Regions from separate parts of the Kitasatospora sp. NBC_00070 genome, predicted to be linked through region 2. Evidence: predicted binding sites of a transcription regulator. Region 2 holds the regulator's gene; the other holds the start of a gene.
The links. The regulator HspR, encoded in region 2, represses chaperone genes until heat shock. The targets are predictions, from matches to a motif close to TTGAGNNNNNNNNNCTCAA.
Positions count from the first base shown of each region.

Region 1: lon (endopeptidase La) is a predicted target of HspR. The motif match lies at 4,659-4,677, and genes of this name have one in related genera.

Region 1 covers NZ_CP108247.1:4,762,447-4,769,661, reverse strand. Annotated here, with positions in the region: gene OHV05_RS21990 (GtrA family protein) at 1-303, opposite strand, end outside; gene OHV05_RS21985 (hypothetical protein) at 356-1,789, opposite strand; gene lon (endopeptidase La) at 2,243-4,636, opposite strand; gene OHV05_RS21975 (rhomboid-like protein) at 4,775-5,413, opposite strand; gene OHV05_RS21970 (response regulator transcription factor) at 5,955-6,692, shown strand; gene OHV05_RS21965 (sensor histidine kinase) at 6,778-7,215, shown strand, end outside.
Region 2 covers NZ_CP108247.1:4,044,762-4,051,976, reverse strand. Annotated here, with positions in the region: gene dnaK (molecular chaperone DnaK) at 215-2,056, shown strand; gene grpE (nucleotide exchange factor GrpE) at 2,053-2,658, shown strand; gene dnaJ (molecular chaperone DnaJ) at 2,764-3,903, shown strand; gene OHV05_RS18740 (heat shock protein transcriptional repressor HspR) at 3,911-4,420, shown strand; gene OHV05_RS18735 (hypothetical protein) at 4,620-5,636, shown strand; gene OHV05_RS18730 (hypothetical protein) at 5,673-5,846, opposite strand; gene OHV05_RS18725 (hypothetical protein) at 6,184-6,807, shown strand; gene OHV05_RS18720 (LuxR C-terminal-related transcriptional regulator) at 6,777-7,215, opposite strand, start outside.

The DNA.
Region 1 (7,215 bases), 720 kb from region 2:
CAGCACCGCCAGCCCGCTGACCACCAGGTACAGCACCGCCTCGCGCTGCCGTCCGTGCGCCCGGAACGACCACTGCCGGTTCAGCACGTACGAGACGACCGTCGCGACCACGGTCGCGACGGTCAGCGCGACCACCGGCTTCTCCTGGAGCAGGGTGTGCCGCAACCCGAAGTTGAGGACCATCGTGAGCAGGAAGCACGTCCCGCCCACCAGCAAGAACTTCACCGGCTTGCGGTGCCGGACCAGGAACGGCCGGAGCCGCAGCGGGACCCGGGACAGCACCCGTTGCGTAGGTGACGGCATTTCGGCAGTTTCGCACGGCCCTGTCCGGTTCCGCCCGCGACCGCCCCGCGCGTCAGCCGGCGGTGATCCGCAGCACTCCCGTGGTGGTGCCCTGCAGCACCACCCTTCCGGGCGCGATGCTGCCCACCATCTGCAGCGTGTCGAAGATGAAGCCCGCCCCGAGGAAGGCCGTCCGCACCGTCCGGCCGGTGGCCGGGTCGATCTCGGCGTACGCATACGGGTCCAGCACCGAGGTGGCGTCGGTGCCGGGGATCACCGGGTTGCGCAGCACCGTACGGAGCAGCCCGTCGGCGGTGGACAGCCTCGGCACGGCGGCCGACCTGGTCCGGTTGTCCCACTTCAGGTCGCAGCCCGACCCGTCCGCCCGGACGTCCACCCGGCTCAGCCCGCCCCGGTAGCTGTCCGAGGACGGCACGCTCGGCCCGGCGTCCTCCGGCAGCTTCGGGTACGGGTAGCCGTAGGTGCTCGCCACGAAGACCGCGTTGCCGACCGCCACCGGCGAGTTCTCGCTGCCGCTGCCGCCCGCCCTGAGCACCGGCACCGAGCAGACCTGCTCCCCGGAGCCGGTCCGGTAGACCAGCAGGTTCACCGTGGGCGCGGCGTTGTCCACCACGGTCAGGTAGTCGGTGCCGGTGGTGGGCCCGAAGAAGGTCGGGGTGGAGCCGGTCCCCCAGCTGAGCTGCCCGGGCTTGCGCCCCGGCCCCCGGTCGTACGGCTGACGCCAGCTCACCTGCGGCGTGCCGTCGGCGGACGCGGTCAACAGGTAGGTGGCGTGGGTGGTGGCCACGGCCGTCCCGGACGGGGCGGTGGAGATCGAGTTGGCCACCCGCTCACCGGCCGGCAGGGCGAGGGTGCGGACCGTGCCGGTCCGGTCGTCGGCGGTGCCGACCACCCCGGCACCGGTGGCGAACCAGACCCGGCCCTGCCAGTCCGGCGACAGCCCGGTGACGGCGTCCCCGGCCGGGACCGCCCCCGCGAGCGGCAGCCGGGAGTCGACGTACAGCTCCCAGCCGCCGTTCGCGGTCCTGCGGTGGCCGATCCGCAGCAGGTCCTGGTTGCCGTCCACCGCGACCAGCCGGTCCCGGTGGTCCAGGTAGGCGTACACGCCGCCGAGCAACGAGCCCTTGGCCAGCGTCAGTTCGGCCACCGACCCGCTGGTCGCCGGGTCCAGCAGATGGACCGTCGGGGCCAGCCCGAAGATCTCCGTGCAGAGCGCGACCGGGTAGCCGTCCGACCCGACCAGCACGGTCGGGCAGGCGGACTGCAACGCCGTCCGGCTGGACCGGAGGCCGCCCGCACCCGGCCCCGGCAGCGGGGTGGCGTCGGACGAACCGGTGTCCCCGTGCATGGTGGCCGTGCCGGCCGGCCCCGCGAACGGGTTGGCGGGCGGCAGCGGGCCGTACGGGTCGGCGGCATGCGCCGGGGTGAGGCCGGTCAGCAGGAGGGCGGCCGTGGCGAGCACGGCGGCGCGAGTGCGCAGACGCATGGGATTCCCGTCGGAGGAGAGTGGACACAGGGGTGCACTCCGCCCGGCAGGACGAGAGACAGCCCGGCGATCAGCCGGGCAGGAGGCACCGCGCTCAACAGGCGCGGCAACAGATCGCCGAACACGCACGGGCCAGGTCGACATCAAGTCGACGGCTCAGATGTGCGTGACGGGTCATGGCCCCATGCTCCCGCCATGACACCCCGTCACACAACCACCGTCTCACCCACTGGCAGACACCCGTGGGCGACGCCGACCCTTTGGCACGAGGTGCACCACCAGGGGCTCGGGGCTCTGCTGATATGCGGCTCCGCAGCGCGGGCGGCGCCGACCTTTTGGCAGGTGCTTCGGAAGAGTCAGGGGCTCGGGGCCCTGGACAGTGCAACCGAGCGCCCTGCAAAAAGCTGAGCACCTGCCGACAACGCAGCCCCCGAACCCCTGGCCGGGGTCGGCCTAGGCAGCCACCAGCACCTCCGCCGGCTCCAGCGCCAGCCGCAGCACCTCCCGGACGTCCGCGACCGGGTGGACGGTGAGCCGCGCCAGCACCTCCGCCGGGACGTCGTCCAGGTCGGGTTCGTTGCGCTTGGGGATGATCACCGTGGTGACCCCGGCCCGGTCGGCCGCGAGCAGCTTCTGCTTCACGCCACCGATCGGCAGCACCCGCCCGGTCAGCGACACCTCCCCGGTCATCGCGACGTCCGTCCGCACCTTCCGCCCGGAGAGCAGCGAGGCCAGTGCGGTGGTCATCGTGATGCCCGCGCTCGGCCCGTCCTTGGGGACGGCCCCGGCCGGGACGTGCAGGTGGATGCCGCGTTCCCGCAACCCGGTCACCGGCAGCTCCAGCTCCGCGCCGCGCGACCGCAGGTAGGAGAGCGCGATGTGCGCCGACTCCTTCATCACGTCACCCAGCTGCCCGGTCAGCGTCAGCCCGGTGGCACCGGTCTCCGCGTCCGCCAGCGAGGCTTCGATGTAGAGCACGTCCCCACCCGCTCCGGTGACGGCGAGACCGGTCGCCACGCCGGGCACCGCGGTGCGCCGCTCGCCGGGCTCCTGGGCCGCCTCGGGGGTGTGGTGCGGGCGTCCGATCAGCGCGCGCAGCTCGTCCGGACCGATCGCGACGGGCAGCTCGCGCTCCCCGAGTTCGCTCTGCGCCGCGACCTTCCGCAGCACCCGGGCGATCGACCGCTCCAGGTTCCGGACCCCGGCCTCCCGGGTGTACTCACCCGCCAGCCGACGCAGCGCGGCCTCGTCGACCGTCACCTCACCGACCGTCAGACCGGCCCGCTCCAGCTGACGCGGCAGCAGGTGGTCCCGGGCGATGACGACCTTCTCGTCCTCGGTGTAGCCGTCCAGCCGGACCAGCTCCATCCGGTCGAGCAGCGGCTCGGGGATGGACTCCAGCACGTTGGCGGTGGCCAGGAAGACCACGTCGGAGAGGTCCAGCTCGACCTCCAGGTAGTGGTCCCGGAAGGTGTGGTTCTGCGCCGGGTCGAGCACCTCCAGCAGGGCGGCCGCCGGGTCGCCCCGGTAGTCGGAACCGACCTTGTCGATCTCGTCCAGCAGGACCACCGGGTTCATCGAACCGGCTTCCTTGATCGCCCGGACGATCCGGCCGGGCAGCGCGCCGACGTAGGTGCGCCGGTGACCGCGGATCTCGGCCTCGTCCCGGACGCCGCCGAGCGCGACCCGGACGAACTCGCGCCCCATCGCCCGCGCCACCGACTCGCCGAGCGAGGTCTTGCCCACCCCGGGCGGCCCGACCAGCGCCAGCACCGCGCCACCGCGACGCCCGCCGACCGAACCGAGCCCCTGGTCGGCCCGGCGCTTGCGGACCGCCAGGTACTCGACGATCCGGTCCTTCACGTCGCCCAGACCCGCGTGGTCGGCGTCCAGCACCGCCCGGGCGCCCGCGATGTCGTAGGCGTCCTCGCTCCGCTCGTTCCACGGCAGTTCGAGCACGGTGTCCAGCCAGGTGCGGATCCAGGAGCCCTCGGGCGACTGGTCGGAGGACCGCTCCAGCTTGTCGACCTCCTTGAGCGCGGCCTCCCGGACCTTCTCGGGCAGCTCGGCCGCCTCGACCCGGGCCCGGTAGTCGCCCTCCTCGTCGGCCGGGTCGCCGTTCAGCTCGGCCAGCTCCTTGCGGACGGCGTCCAGCTGACGGCGCAGCAGGAACTCCTTCTGCTGCTTGGCCACGCCCTCCTCGACGTCCTTGCGGATGGTGTCGTTGACCTCCTCCTCGGCGAGGTGGTCGCGGAGCAGGGTGAGCGCGTACTCCAGCCGGGCCAGCTGGTCGGCCTCCAGCAGCACCTTGAGCTTCTGCTCGGCGGTGGCGAACGGCGCGTAGCCGATGTTGTCGGCGAGCTCGCCGACGCCCTCGATCTGGGCCACCCGGTCGACGATCTGCCAGGCGCCGCGCTTGCGCAACCACTGGGTGGAGAGCGCCTTGTACTCCTTCACCAGCTCGGCGGCGCGCCCGGCCACCGGCAGCCCTGGGTCGGACTCGCGGAAGGTGCTGGTCTCCACCCAGAGCGCCGCGCCGGGGCCGGTCGTCCCGGCGCCGATCCGCACCCGGCGGACCGCCCGGACCAGCGCGGCCGGGTCGCCGTCGGCCAGCCGGCCGACCTGCTCGACGGTGGCCAGCGTGCCGACGGCGGCGTACGAGCCGTCCAGCCTCGGCACCAGCAGGACCTGGGGCTTGGCCCCGGCGCCGACACCGGCCCGGGCCGCCTCGACGGCGGCCCGCACCTCGGTGTCCGACAGGTCCAGCGGGACCACCATGCCGGGCAGCACCACCTCGTCGTCGAGCGGCAGCACGGGCAGGGTGAGCGGTGTGGACGTCGATGCCATGATCTCTCCCCAGTCAGTGAAGTTGAGTTGACCTGACTAAGGTTTGGCGAGAGCCGATTGTTCCCCGCCCGTTGTTCGCCCTGAGCGATCACCATCGGGGCCGTTCGGCCCGGGGCGTCGACCTGCGGAGTCGGGGAGTCAGGCCCGCGAGGGCGCGAGCCGGCGGACCAGGCGCCGCACCGGCAGACCCCGGTCGGAGCCGCCGCGCAGCCAGTGGCCGACGGCCACCCCGATCAGCAGGGCGGACGGGTGGCCGACCCGGCTGACGAGCTCGGACTCGGAGAGGAACTGATAGCCCGTCATCGCGACCGCACCGGTCAGCACCACCGGCCGGGCCCGCCCGGGGAGCAGCGCCGCCAGCGCGCCCAGGCTGGCCAGCACCGCGTAGCTCACGCCGATGTCCACGCTGTCCAGCGCGTCGGGGGCGAGCCGGCCGGAGGTGACCGCGAGGCCGACGGCGGCCTGCGAGAGCAGGGTGGCCAGCACGTGCCCGGTGGCCAGCACGCCGATCGTGCGCCGGGCGCCGATCCGGCGCTCCAGCGGCGCGACGGTGAGGGCGAAGGCCCAGAAGTACGGCATCCAGACCGGCCCGGCCACCCAGAGCCCGCTCAGCAGCAGCGAGCGGACGGGATGGTCCAGCAGGTTGTGCGCGTCCGAGCTGGAGAACGCCTGCAGGCGGTCCACCAGGTCGGCGTCGCCGAACCGGGCGAACAGCGTGGTGGCCAGCAGCACGGCGAGATACCCGAGTGCGAGGGGGTTGCGGCGCGGCGTGGGCACGGAACTCCGCAACCGCGACCGAAGATCTGCCATTCCACCCACCACCTGACTCGTGCCACCATGTCACTTGTCGTGCTCACGGTACTTCGCGGTTCTGGGAGCCCGCTGTGAATCCGCTGTGAACTTGGTTCGAACCGGGACACCCCTTGGTCCGGACCATCCCTTTGTTTACGGACAAGTAGCCGCTGTGCTGAGGAGTCTGCCATCCCTTCGACGGCATACGCACCGTTACGGGCGATATTTTCGCCCGGTAAGGTATCGCCCCGTGCCTCATCCCCGGCAGGGTCGGCACCGGCCCACCGGCCGGTTGTGTCCGGTTCACCTGCCGGGATGCTCGCGGTGTCCGTACGCTGCGAACAGAGCCGAGCGGTACACGGACCACACCCGTGCACCCCTTCGGAACCCGAGACCTCGGCGGACGGTCCGGGTGACCTCGACGGGCCTGACACAGGTCCGTCACGACGGAACCAAGACGACTACGAGCGGACCCCGCTGTCCCCACAGGCAGCCGGGCCGCAGCCCTGGGGGCGGTGGCGTGACCGTGACTGACATTCAGCAAGAGACGATCAACAGCAGCGCAGCGGTGAGCACTCAGCGACGAGTACTCGTCGTCGAGGACGAGCCCACCATCGCGGAGTCCATCGCGGCCCGGCTCGGTGCCGAGGGCTTCAAGGTGGCGGTGGCGCACGACGGCCCCGGCGCGGTCGACGGCTTCCACACCTGGCAGCCCGACCTGGTGGTGCTGGACGTGATGCTGCCCGGCTTCGACGGCCTGGAGGTCTGCCGTCGGATCCAGGCCCAGCGCCCGGTGCCGGTACTGATGCTGACGGCCCGGGACGACGAGACCGACCTGCTGGTCGGCCTCGGGGTCGGTGCCGACGACTACATGACGAAGCCGTTCTCGATGCGCGAGCTGGCGGCGCGGGTGAACGTGCTGCTCCGCCGGGTCGAGCGGGCCCAGCAGGCCGCCCGGACGCCCGCGCTGGGCAGCCTGCGGTTCGGCGAGCTGGAGATCGACCACGTGCAGCGCCGGGTCCGGATCGGCAGTGGCGACGTCCACCTGACGCCGACCGAGTTCGACCTGCTGGCCTGCCTGGCCGCCCAGCCGCGTGCGGTGCTCACCCGTGAGCAGCTGCTCGCCGAGGTCTGGGACTGGACCGACGCCTCGGGCACCCGCACCGTGGACAGCCATGTGAAGGCGCTGCGCCGGAAGATCGGCGCCAGCTGGATCCGTACCGTCCACGGCGTCGGGTACGCCCTGGAAGCACCGCTCTCCTAGTCGGGGTGCGAAGCCGGGCCACCGGGGGGCCCACGCTTCGTCAGCTCGGCCGGCGAGTCTCGCGGGGGGACGACGCAGAGGCGACATGACCTTTCCACAGCAACGCAACGGCACCTCGCGCGGCGCCGGCGATCCGGCCCGCCGCGGCCTGCTCAGCCGGGCCGGCAGTCGGCTCTGGGCCGACATCAGACCGCTGGACCCGGTCCGGTCGATCAAGGGCAAACTGACCCTGCTGGTGATCGTCTCGGTCTTCCTGGCCAGCCTGATGGTGGTGGTCGCGATCCGGTCCGAGACCCAGATCCGGATCATCATGATCTTCTCGATGATCGCCTCCCTGCTCTTCATGCAGTTCCTGGCCCACGGCCTGACCGCGCCACTGCGCGACATGACCGCCGCCGCCCGGGCGATGGCCGAGGGCGACTACAGCAGCCGGGTGGAGGTCAACTCCCGCGACGAGATCGGCGAGCTGGCCGCCACCTTCAACAAGATGGCCGGCGACCTGGAGGCCGCCGACCGGCACCGC
Region 2 (7,215 bases):
CCGACGGCCCGGAGACTACCGCGCGTTAACACCCATTCAGAAGATGCTCAAGGTATGGCGGCAGTCACTAAGGGGATACTCACCCGTCCGGTCGAGCCCTGCGGATAAGCGCGCAGTAAAGTTGAGCCCGGTCGGCTCATGACTGTTGACGCACCCGATCGGGTCGTGCATCCTTGAGCCTGTAAAGCTCAACTTCTTCATGGAGGTACCAACGATGGCACGCGCGGTCGGCATCGACCTCGGCACGACGAACTCGGTCGTCAGCGTTCTCGAAGGCGGTGAGCCCACCGTCATCACCAACGCCGAGGGCGCCCGGACCACGCCGTCCGTCGTCGCCTTCGCCAAGAACGGCGAGATCCTGGTCGGCGAGGTAGCCAAGCGCCAGGCGGTCACCAACGTGGATCGCACGATCCGCTCGGTGAAGCGCCACATGGGCACGGGTTGGAAGATCAACCTGGACGGCAAGGACTTCAACCCCCAGCAGATCAGCGCCTTCATCCTGCAGAAGCTGAAGCGCGACGCCGAGGCATACCTGGGCGAGACGGTGACCGACGCGGTCATCACCGTCCCGGCGTACTTCTCCGACTCGGAGCGCCAGGCGACCAAGGAGGCCGGTGAGATCGCGGGCCTCAACGTCCTGCGCATCGTCAACGAGCCGACCGCGGCCGCGCTGGCCTACGGCCTCGACAAGGACGACCAGACCATCCTGGTCTTCGACCTCGGCGGCGGCACCTTCGACGTCTCGCTGCTGGAGATCGGCGACGGCGTCGTCGAGGTGAAGGCCACCAACGGCGACAACCACCTCGGTGGCGACGACTGGGACCAGAAGGTCGTCGACCACCTGGTCAAGGTCTTCCAGTCCGGTCACGGCGTGGACCTCTCCAAGGACAAGATGGCGCTCCAGCGCCTGCGCGAGGCGGCCGAGAAGGCCAAGATCGAGCTGTCCTCGTCCTCCGAGACCTCGATCAACCTGCCCTACATCACCGCGTCGGCCGAGGGCCCGCTGCACCTGGACGAGAAGCTCACCCGGGCCCAGTTCCAGCAGCTGACCGCCGACCTGCTGGAGCGCTGCAAGACCCCGTTCCACAACGTCATCAAGGACGCCGGCATCGCGCTGTCCGAGATCGACCACGTGGTCCTGGTCGGTGGCTCCACCCGGATGCCCGCCGTCGCGGAGCTCGTCAAGGAGCTGACCGGCGGTCAGGACGCCAACAAGGGCGTCAACCCGGACGAGGTCGTCGCCATCGGCGCCGCGCTGCAGGCCGGTGTGCTGAAGGGTGAGGTCAAGGACGTCCTGCTGCTCGACGTCACCCCGCTGTCCCTGGGGATCGAGACCAAGGGCGGCATCATGACCAAGCTGATCGAGCGCAACACCACGATCCCGACCAAGCGCTCCGAGATCTTCACCACGGCCGAGGACAACCAGCCGTCCGTGCAGATCCAGGTCTACCAGGGCGAGCGCGAGATCGCGGCGTACAACAAGAAGCTCGGCATGTTCGAGCTGACCGGTCTGCCGCCGGCCCCGCGTGGCCTGCCCCAGATCGAGGTCACCTTCGACATCGACGCGAACGGCATCATGCACGTCGGCGCCAAGGACCTCGGCACCGGCAAGGAGCAGCGGATGACCGTCACCGGTGGCTCCGCGCTGCCGAAGGACGACATCGAGCGGATGATGCGCGAGGCCGAGCAGTACGCGGCCGAGGACCACGAGCGCCGCGAGGCCGTGGAGACCCGGAACCAGGGCGAGCAGCTGGTCTACTCGACCGAGAAGTTCATCGCGGACAACACCGAGAAGCTGCCCGAGGACGTCAAGACCGAGGTCGAGACCGCGATCGGCGAGCTCAAGGAGAAGCTGAAGGGCGAGGACATCGCGGCGATCCGCGAGGCCACCGAGAAGGTGTCCACCACCGCCCAGAAGCTCGGCGCCGCGCTGTACGCGCAGAACGACGCCGCGGGTGCCGCCCCGGCCGGTGACGCCGCCGGTGCCGCCAAGGACGACGACGTGGTCGACGCCGAGATCGTCGACGACGAGAAGCCCAAGGGTGGTGCGGCATGACGGAGAAGCCGCAGGGCGGCGAGCCCGGCGACGACTCCGCCGCCGAGGAAGCCGTGCTGAAGGCCGCCGAGGAGGCCGTCGCGGGTGCCGGTGCCGACGAACTCGCTGCTGCGAAGCGTGAGTTGGCCGAGCGCACGGGTGACCTGCAGCGTCTCCAGGCCGAGTACCAGAACTACCGCAAGCGGGTCGAGCGGGATCGTCTGACGGTCCGCGAGATCGCGGTCTCCAACATCCTGGAGGCCCTGATCCCGGTGCTGGACGACATCGGCCGGGCCCGTGAGCACGGCGAGGTCACCGGTGGCTTCAAGTCGGTCTCCGACAACCTGGAGACCGTGGTCGCCAAGCTGGGCCTGCAGCAGTTCGGCAAGGAGGGCGAGCCCTTCGACCCGACGCTGCACGAGGCGCTGATGCACAGCTACTCCTCGGACGTCACCGAGGACACCTGCGTGCAGATCCTCCAGCCCGGCTACCGGATCGGCGAGCGGATCATCCGCCCGGCGATGGTGGCCGTGGCGGAGCCCCAGCCGGGCACCCAGAGCACGGCCGCGCCGGATGCCGACTCGTCGGACTCCGACAAGGCCGACGGTGCCACCGAGAGCTGACCGAACGAGCGCTGCGGAGTCGTCCGTCGTCCTGGACGACGGGCGGCTCCGCAGTGCCGTCTCCGAACGAGCAACAGCGAACGACGCCGGGAGGTGGCAGCAGCCATGAGCGCGAAGGACTACGTGGAGAAGGACTACTACAAGGTCCTCGGTGTGCCCAAGGACGCCACCACCGCCGAGATCAAGAAGACCTACCGGAAGCTCGCCCGCGAGTTCCACCCCGACGCCAACAAGGGTGACGTCAAGGCGGAGGACCGGTTCAAGGACATCTCCGAGGCGTACGACGTCCTGTCGGACGACAAGCGCCGCAAGGAGTACGACGAGGCCCGCAGCCTGTTCGGCAACGGCGGGTACCGGGCCGGCGGCCCGCAGGGCGGCAGCTTCGACTTCGGCGACCTGTTCGGCAACAGCCCGCAGGGCGGCGGCGGGGTCGGCGACATCTTCGGCGGCCTGTTCAACCGGGGCGGCCGGCAGCCGCAGCCGCGCCGGGGCGCCGACGTCGAGACCGAGGTGACGCTCGCCTTCGAGGAGGCGGTGGACGGCGCGACCGTCCCGCTCCGGATGACCAGTCAGGCCGCCTGCCGGGTCTGCTCGGGCACCGGTGCCAAGGCCGGCACCACCCCCCGGGTCTGTCCGACCTGCGTCGGGGCCGGCACGGTCAGCCGGGGTCAGGGCGCGTTCGCGCTCTCCGAGCCCTGCCGGGACTGCAAGGGCCGCGGCATGCTGGTCGACGACCCGTGCACGGTCTGCCACGGCAGCGGCCGGGCCTCCTCGGCCCGCACCATGCAGGTCCGGATCCCGGCCGGGGTGCAGGACGGGCAGCGGATCAGGCTCAAGGGCAAGGGCGCCCAGGGCGAGCGCGGCGGCCAGCCCGGTGACCTCTACGTCACCGTGCACGTCGACGCCCACCCGGTGTTCGGCCGGAAGGCGGACAATCTCACCGTCACCGTGCCCATCACCTTCCCCGAAGCCGCGTTGGGCGGCACCATCGAGGTGCCGACGCTGAACGGACCTTCGGTCAAGCTCAAGCTCCCGGCCGGGAGTGCCAACGGCCTGACCATGCGGGCCCGCGGCAAGGGCGCGACCCGCACCGACGGCACCCGCGGCGACCTGCTGGTCACCGTGGAGGTCGTGGTCCCCAAGCACCTCGAGGGCGAAGCCCTGGAGGCCCTGGAGCAGTACCGCGAGGCCACCGCCTCGGACGACCCGCGAGCCGCCCTGTTCAAGGCGGTAGAGGGAGCGTGATGACCCGATGACCCCCGACACCCCGATCGGTCCGGGGCCCGGCCTCGGCGAGGGCCTCCCCGGCGGCCCCGGCCTGGGCCGCCCGCGCCCGGCCGCGACCCACTACGTGCTGACCGAGGACACCCCGGTCTACGTGATCTCGGTCGCCGCCGAGCTCTCCGGCCTGCACCCGCAGACCCTGCGCCAGTACGACCGCCTCGGCCTGGTCTGTCCCGACCGCACGGCCGGCCGCGGCCGCCGCTACTCCGCCCGGGACATCCAGCAGCTCCGCGAGGTCCAGCGGCTGTCCCAGGACGAGGGCATCAACCTGGCCGGCATCAAGCGGATCATCGAGCTGGAGAACCAGGTGGCCGCCCTGCAGTCCCGGATCGGCGAGCTGGCCGACTCCCTGGAGGGTGCCGCCTCGGCCCTCCAGCAGCGGGAGGCGGCGGTGCACGCCTCGTACCGGCGGGACCTGGTGCCGTACCAGCAGGTACAGCAGTCCAGCGCCCTGGTGGTCTGGCGGCCCAAGCGCTGACCCTGCCCGCAGTCCACCCGAGCCGCCGGTGCCCCCAGTCAGGGGGCTACCGGCGGCTTACGTGCAGTGGGAGAGTGCCGGATACCGATGGTTCGCTTCCGCCGTAGCAGACCGGAGAAGGCGGCGGAAGCCTAAGATCCCCTCTGTACCCCATGTGTCCGCGACCAGCAGCAGCTGAGCCAACTCCGAGGAGCCGCAGATGAGTGAGACGGCTGAGCCCGGCCTCACCACGGGCGGGCTGAGCATCCTGTCGGCGGACGCCAGGGAGCTGTACCGGGCGGTGGTCCGGTCCAACGAGGAGCTGGCCCCGAGCGATCTTCCGGCGGACGCGAAGCCGGCCCTGCAGGAGCTGCTGGACATGGGCCTGCTGGTCCCGGACACCGACCGGCCCGACGTGCTCGTCGCCGTCGATCCGCAGCAACTGGCGGAGGGGCTGGCGGCCGCCTGGCAGCAGCAGGCGCTCAACCTGCTCACCCGCGCGGTGGCGCTGCCGGCCGCGCTGAAGGACCTCACCGAGGAGTTCCACCCCTCGGAGCAGGCCGGCGGCACGATCGAGTACGTCCGCGGCAAGGTGCTGATCAACCAGCGGCTCCAGCAGCTCACCAACAGCTGCTCGGAGGAGTTCCTGGCCGCCCAGCCCGGCGGGCCCCGCCCGCCCGAGGCCCTCGCCAGCAGCATCGACCGCGACCTGGCGCTGCTGCGCCGGGGCGCGACGGCCCGCACGATCTACCACCCGAGCACCCGGTACCACGCCCCGACGCGGGATTACGTCGCCGCCGTCACCCAGGCCGGAGCCCAGGTCAGGACGCTCGACGAGCCGTACACCCGCATTCTCGTGATCGACCGGCGGACCGCGATCATCCCGGTCGCCGACGACCTGAGCCTGGCCGCTTTCGTGCATGACCAGGCGATCATCAGCTACATCGTGGCCGAGGTCTTCGAGCGCAACTGGAGCCGCGCCATCGACTTCGACGGCGCCCGCGCGGTGCCCCAGCAGGTCGTCTCCCGGCTCCGGCAGACGATCATCGACCTGATGCTGAAGGGAACCAGCCACCGCGTGATCGCGCGCAGTCTCGGAATCAGCGAGCGCACCTTGGCGCGCCACATCGCCGAGATGCGCGAGGACTATCACGTCGAGTCGCTGTTCCAGCTCGGGTGGGTCCTGGCCCGCTCCAACCCGACACAACCAGAGGTCGAGACGCCCGGTTTCGAGTGATCGGTCCCCCGTGGCCGATCACGGATTCCGCCCCGCTCAGGTCCAGTTGCTGTCCTCGAGAGTCACCACGTTGGTTACCCGCACAGCCACGCTATTGGCAGGCTCATGCGAAGAAATGCTGTCGGCGACCTGCGCGCCAACTGCGAAGACCCCAAGGGCGACAACGAACGAAACCGCTATGCGGCGCACCGAACGGTAGAAGCCTGACATGCGACTACAACCTCCCCAAGCCCTGCGGCATCCAGAAAGTACCAATGAATAAGACAATCGCCCACATGATGCCGCAGAATGCGCCTTCATGTCACCAGAGGCTGGTCATCTCGGGTGCGTCATCTGCCTGCCATGCAGTGAGATGACACCACGGAGCAGTGGACGCGAAGAGAGCAACCGATGGACGATCAGTTCGCTCCCGATGCCCCGGCTTGATCACCACACTTGCCGGTGCACATTCAAATTACCCGGCCTTACCGCCGAACTGATCCTCCCCCAGCAGCCACCAACCAGCCGCCCGGAGTGCACCTTCCCGAACGGCGACCCCGGAGTCGACATGAGTGAGCCCTACCTGCGCAATCGCGCCACCCAGACCCCCGAGGGTCGGCGCGCTCGGGTGTTCCTGGCCGCGCCGCTCATGCGGCTGACCGGACCGGCCGACAGCGTCGTCACCCTGGCCAGCCGGACCAGGCTGACCACCCTCCGATCCACCCTGCTGAAGAGCGGTGCCGCGGTCTACAGCGCGCACCACAGCGACGCCTGGACGGTGGCCGGCCGCGCGCCGGAGCCCCGGGTGCCCTCCGACTTCCGCGCGTTGCAGACCGCCGACCTGGTGTTCGCCTACGTCGGCGCGCCGCTCTCGGCCGGCGTCGCCCTGGAGCTCGGCTGGGCCTCCTCGCTCCGCAAGCCGGTGGTGCTGCTGGTCGACGAGGCCATCACCCACAACCCGCTGATCGCCACCATCGAGCAGGTCGCGCCCGTCCTGCCGCTGGTCTTCGACGACACCTGGTCCCAGGACGCCCTGCGGCACACCGTGGAGACCGCGCTGGACTGGGCCGGCATGGCCCTCTCGCTCCGCGAGGGCTTCTGGACCGCGCCGACCGAGGCCTTCCCCATCCCCCGCCAGGAGCCCCCGCTCTCCGGCTTCGGCTACTGGGCCCCGGGCGTCGCCACCGGCTGAGCGGGTGGCGGGAGTGCTCGGCCCCCCGGCACCTCCGCCCCCCGCATCTGCCAGCCCAGCTGGAACAGTGTCTCGGCGTCGTACCGCTCCCGCAGTCGGGCGATGTGGCCCGCCACGGTCCGCTCGCTCAGGCCGAGCCGGCTGGCGATCTTCCGCTGGGTCAGCCCCTCGGTGAGCAGGCTGCCGACCTGCTCGTGCACACCGTCGCCGTCGGCCCCCCAGGGCACCCGCTCGGCGCGTTCCCAGTCCCGTTCGAAACCGCTGACCAGGAAGGCCACCACGGCCGGGTCCTCGACGATGGCGGCGGTGGCGTTGTCCGCGGCCGCCGGGAGGACGGCCGTCGTCCGGTCGTAGATCAGCATCCGGGTGAACGGCTCGTCCAGCACCCGCACCCGCGCACCCCAGTCG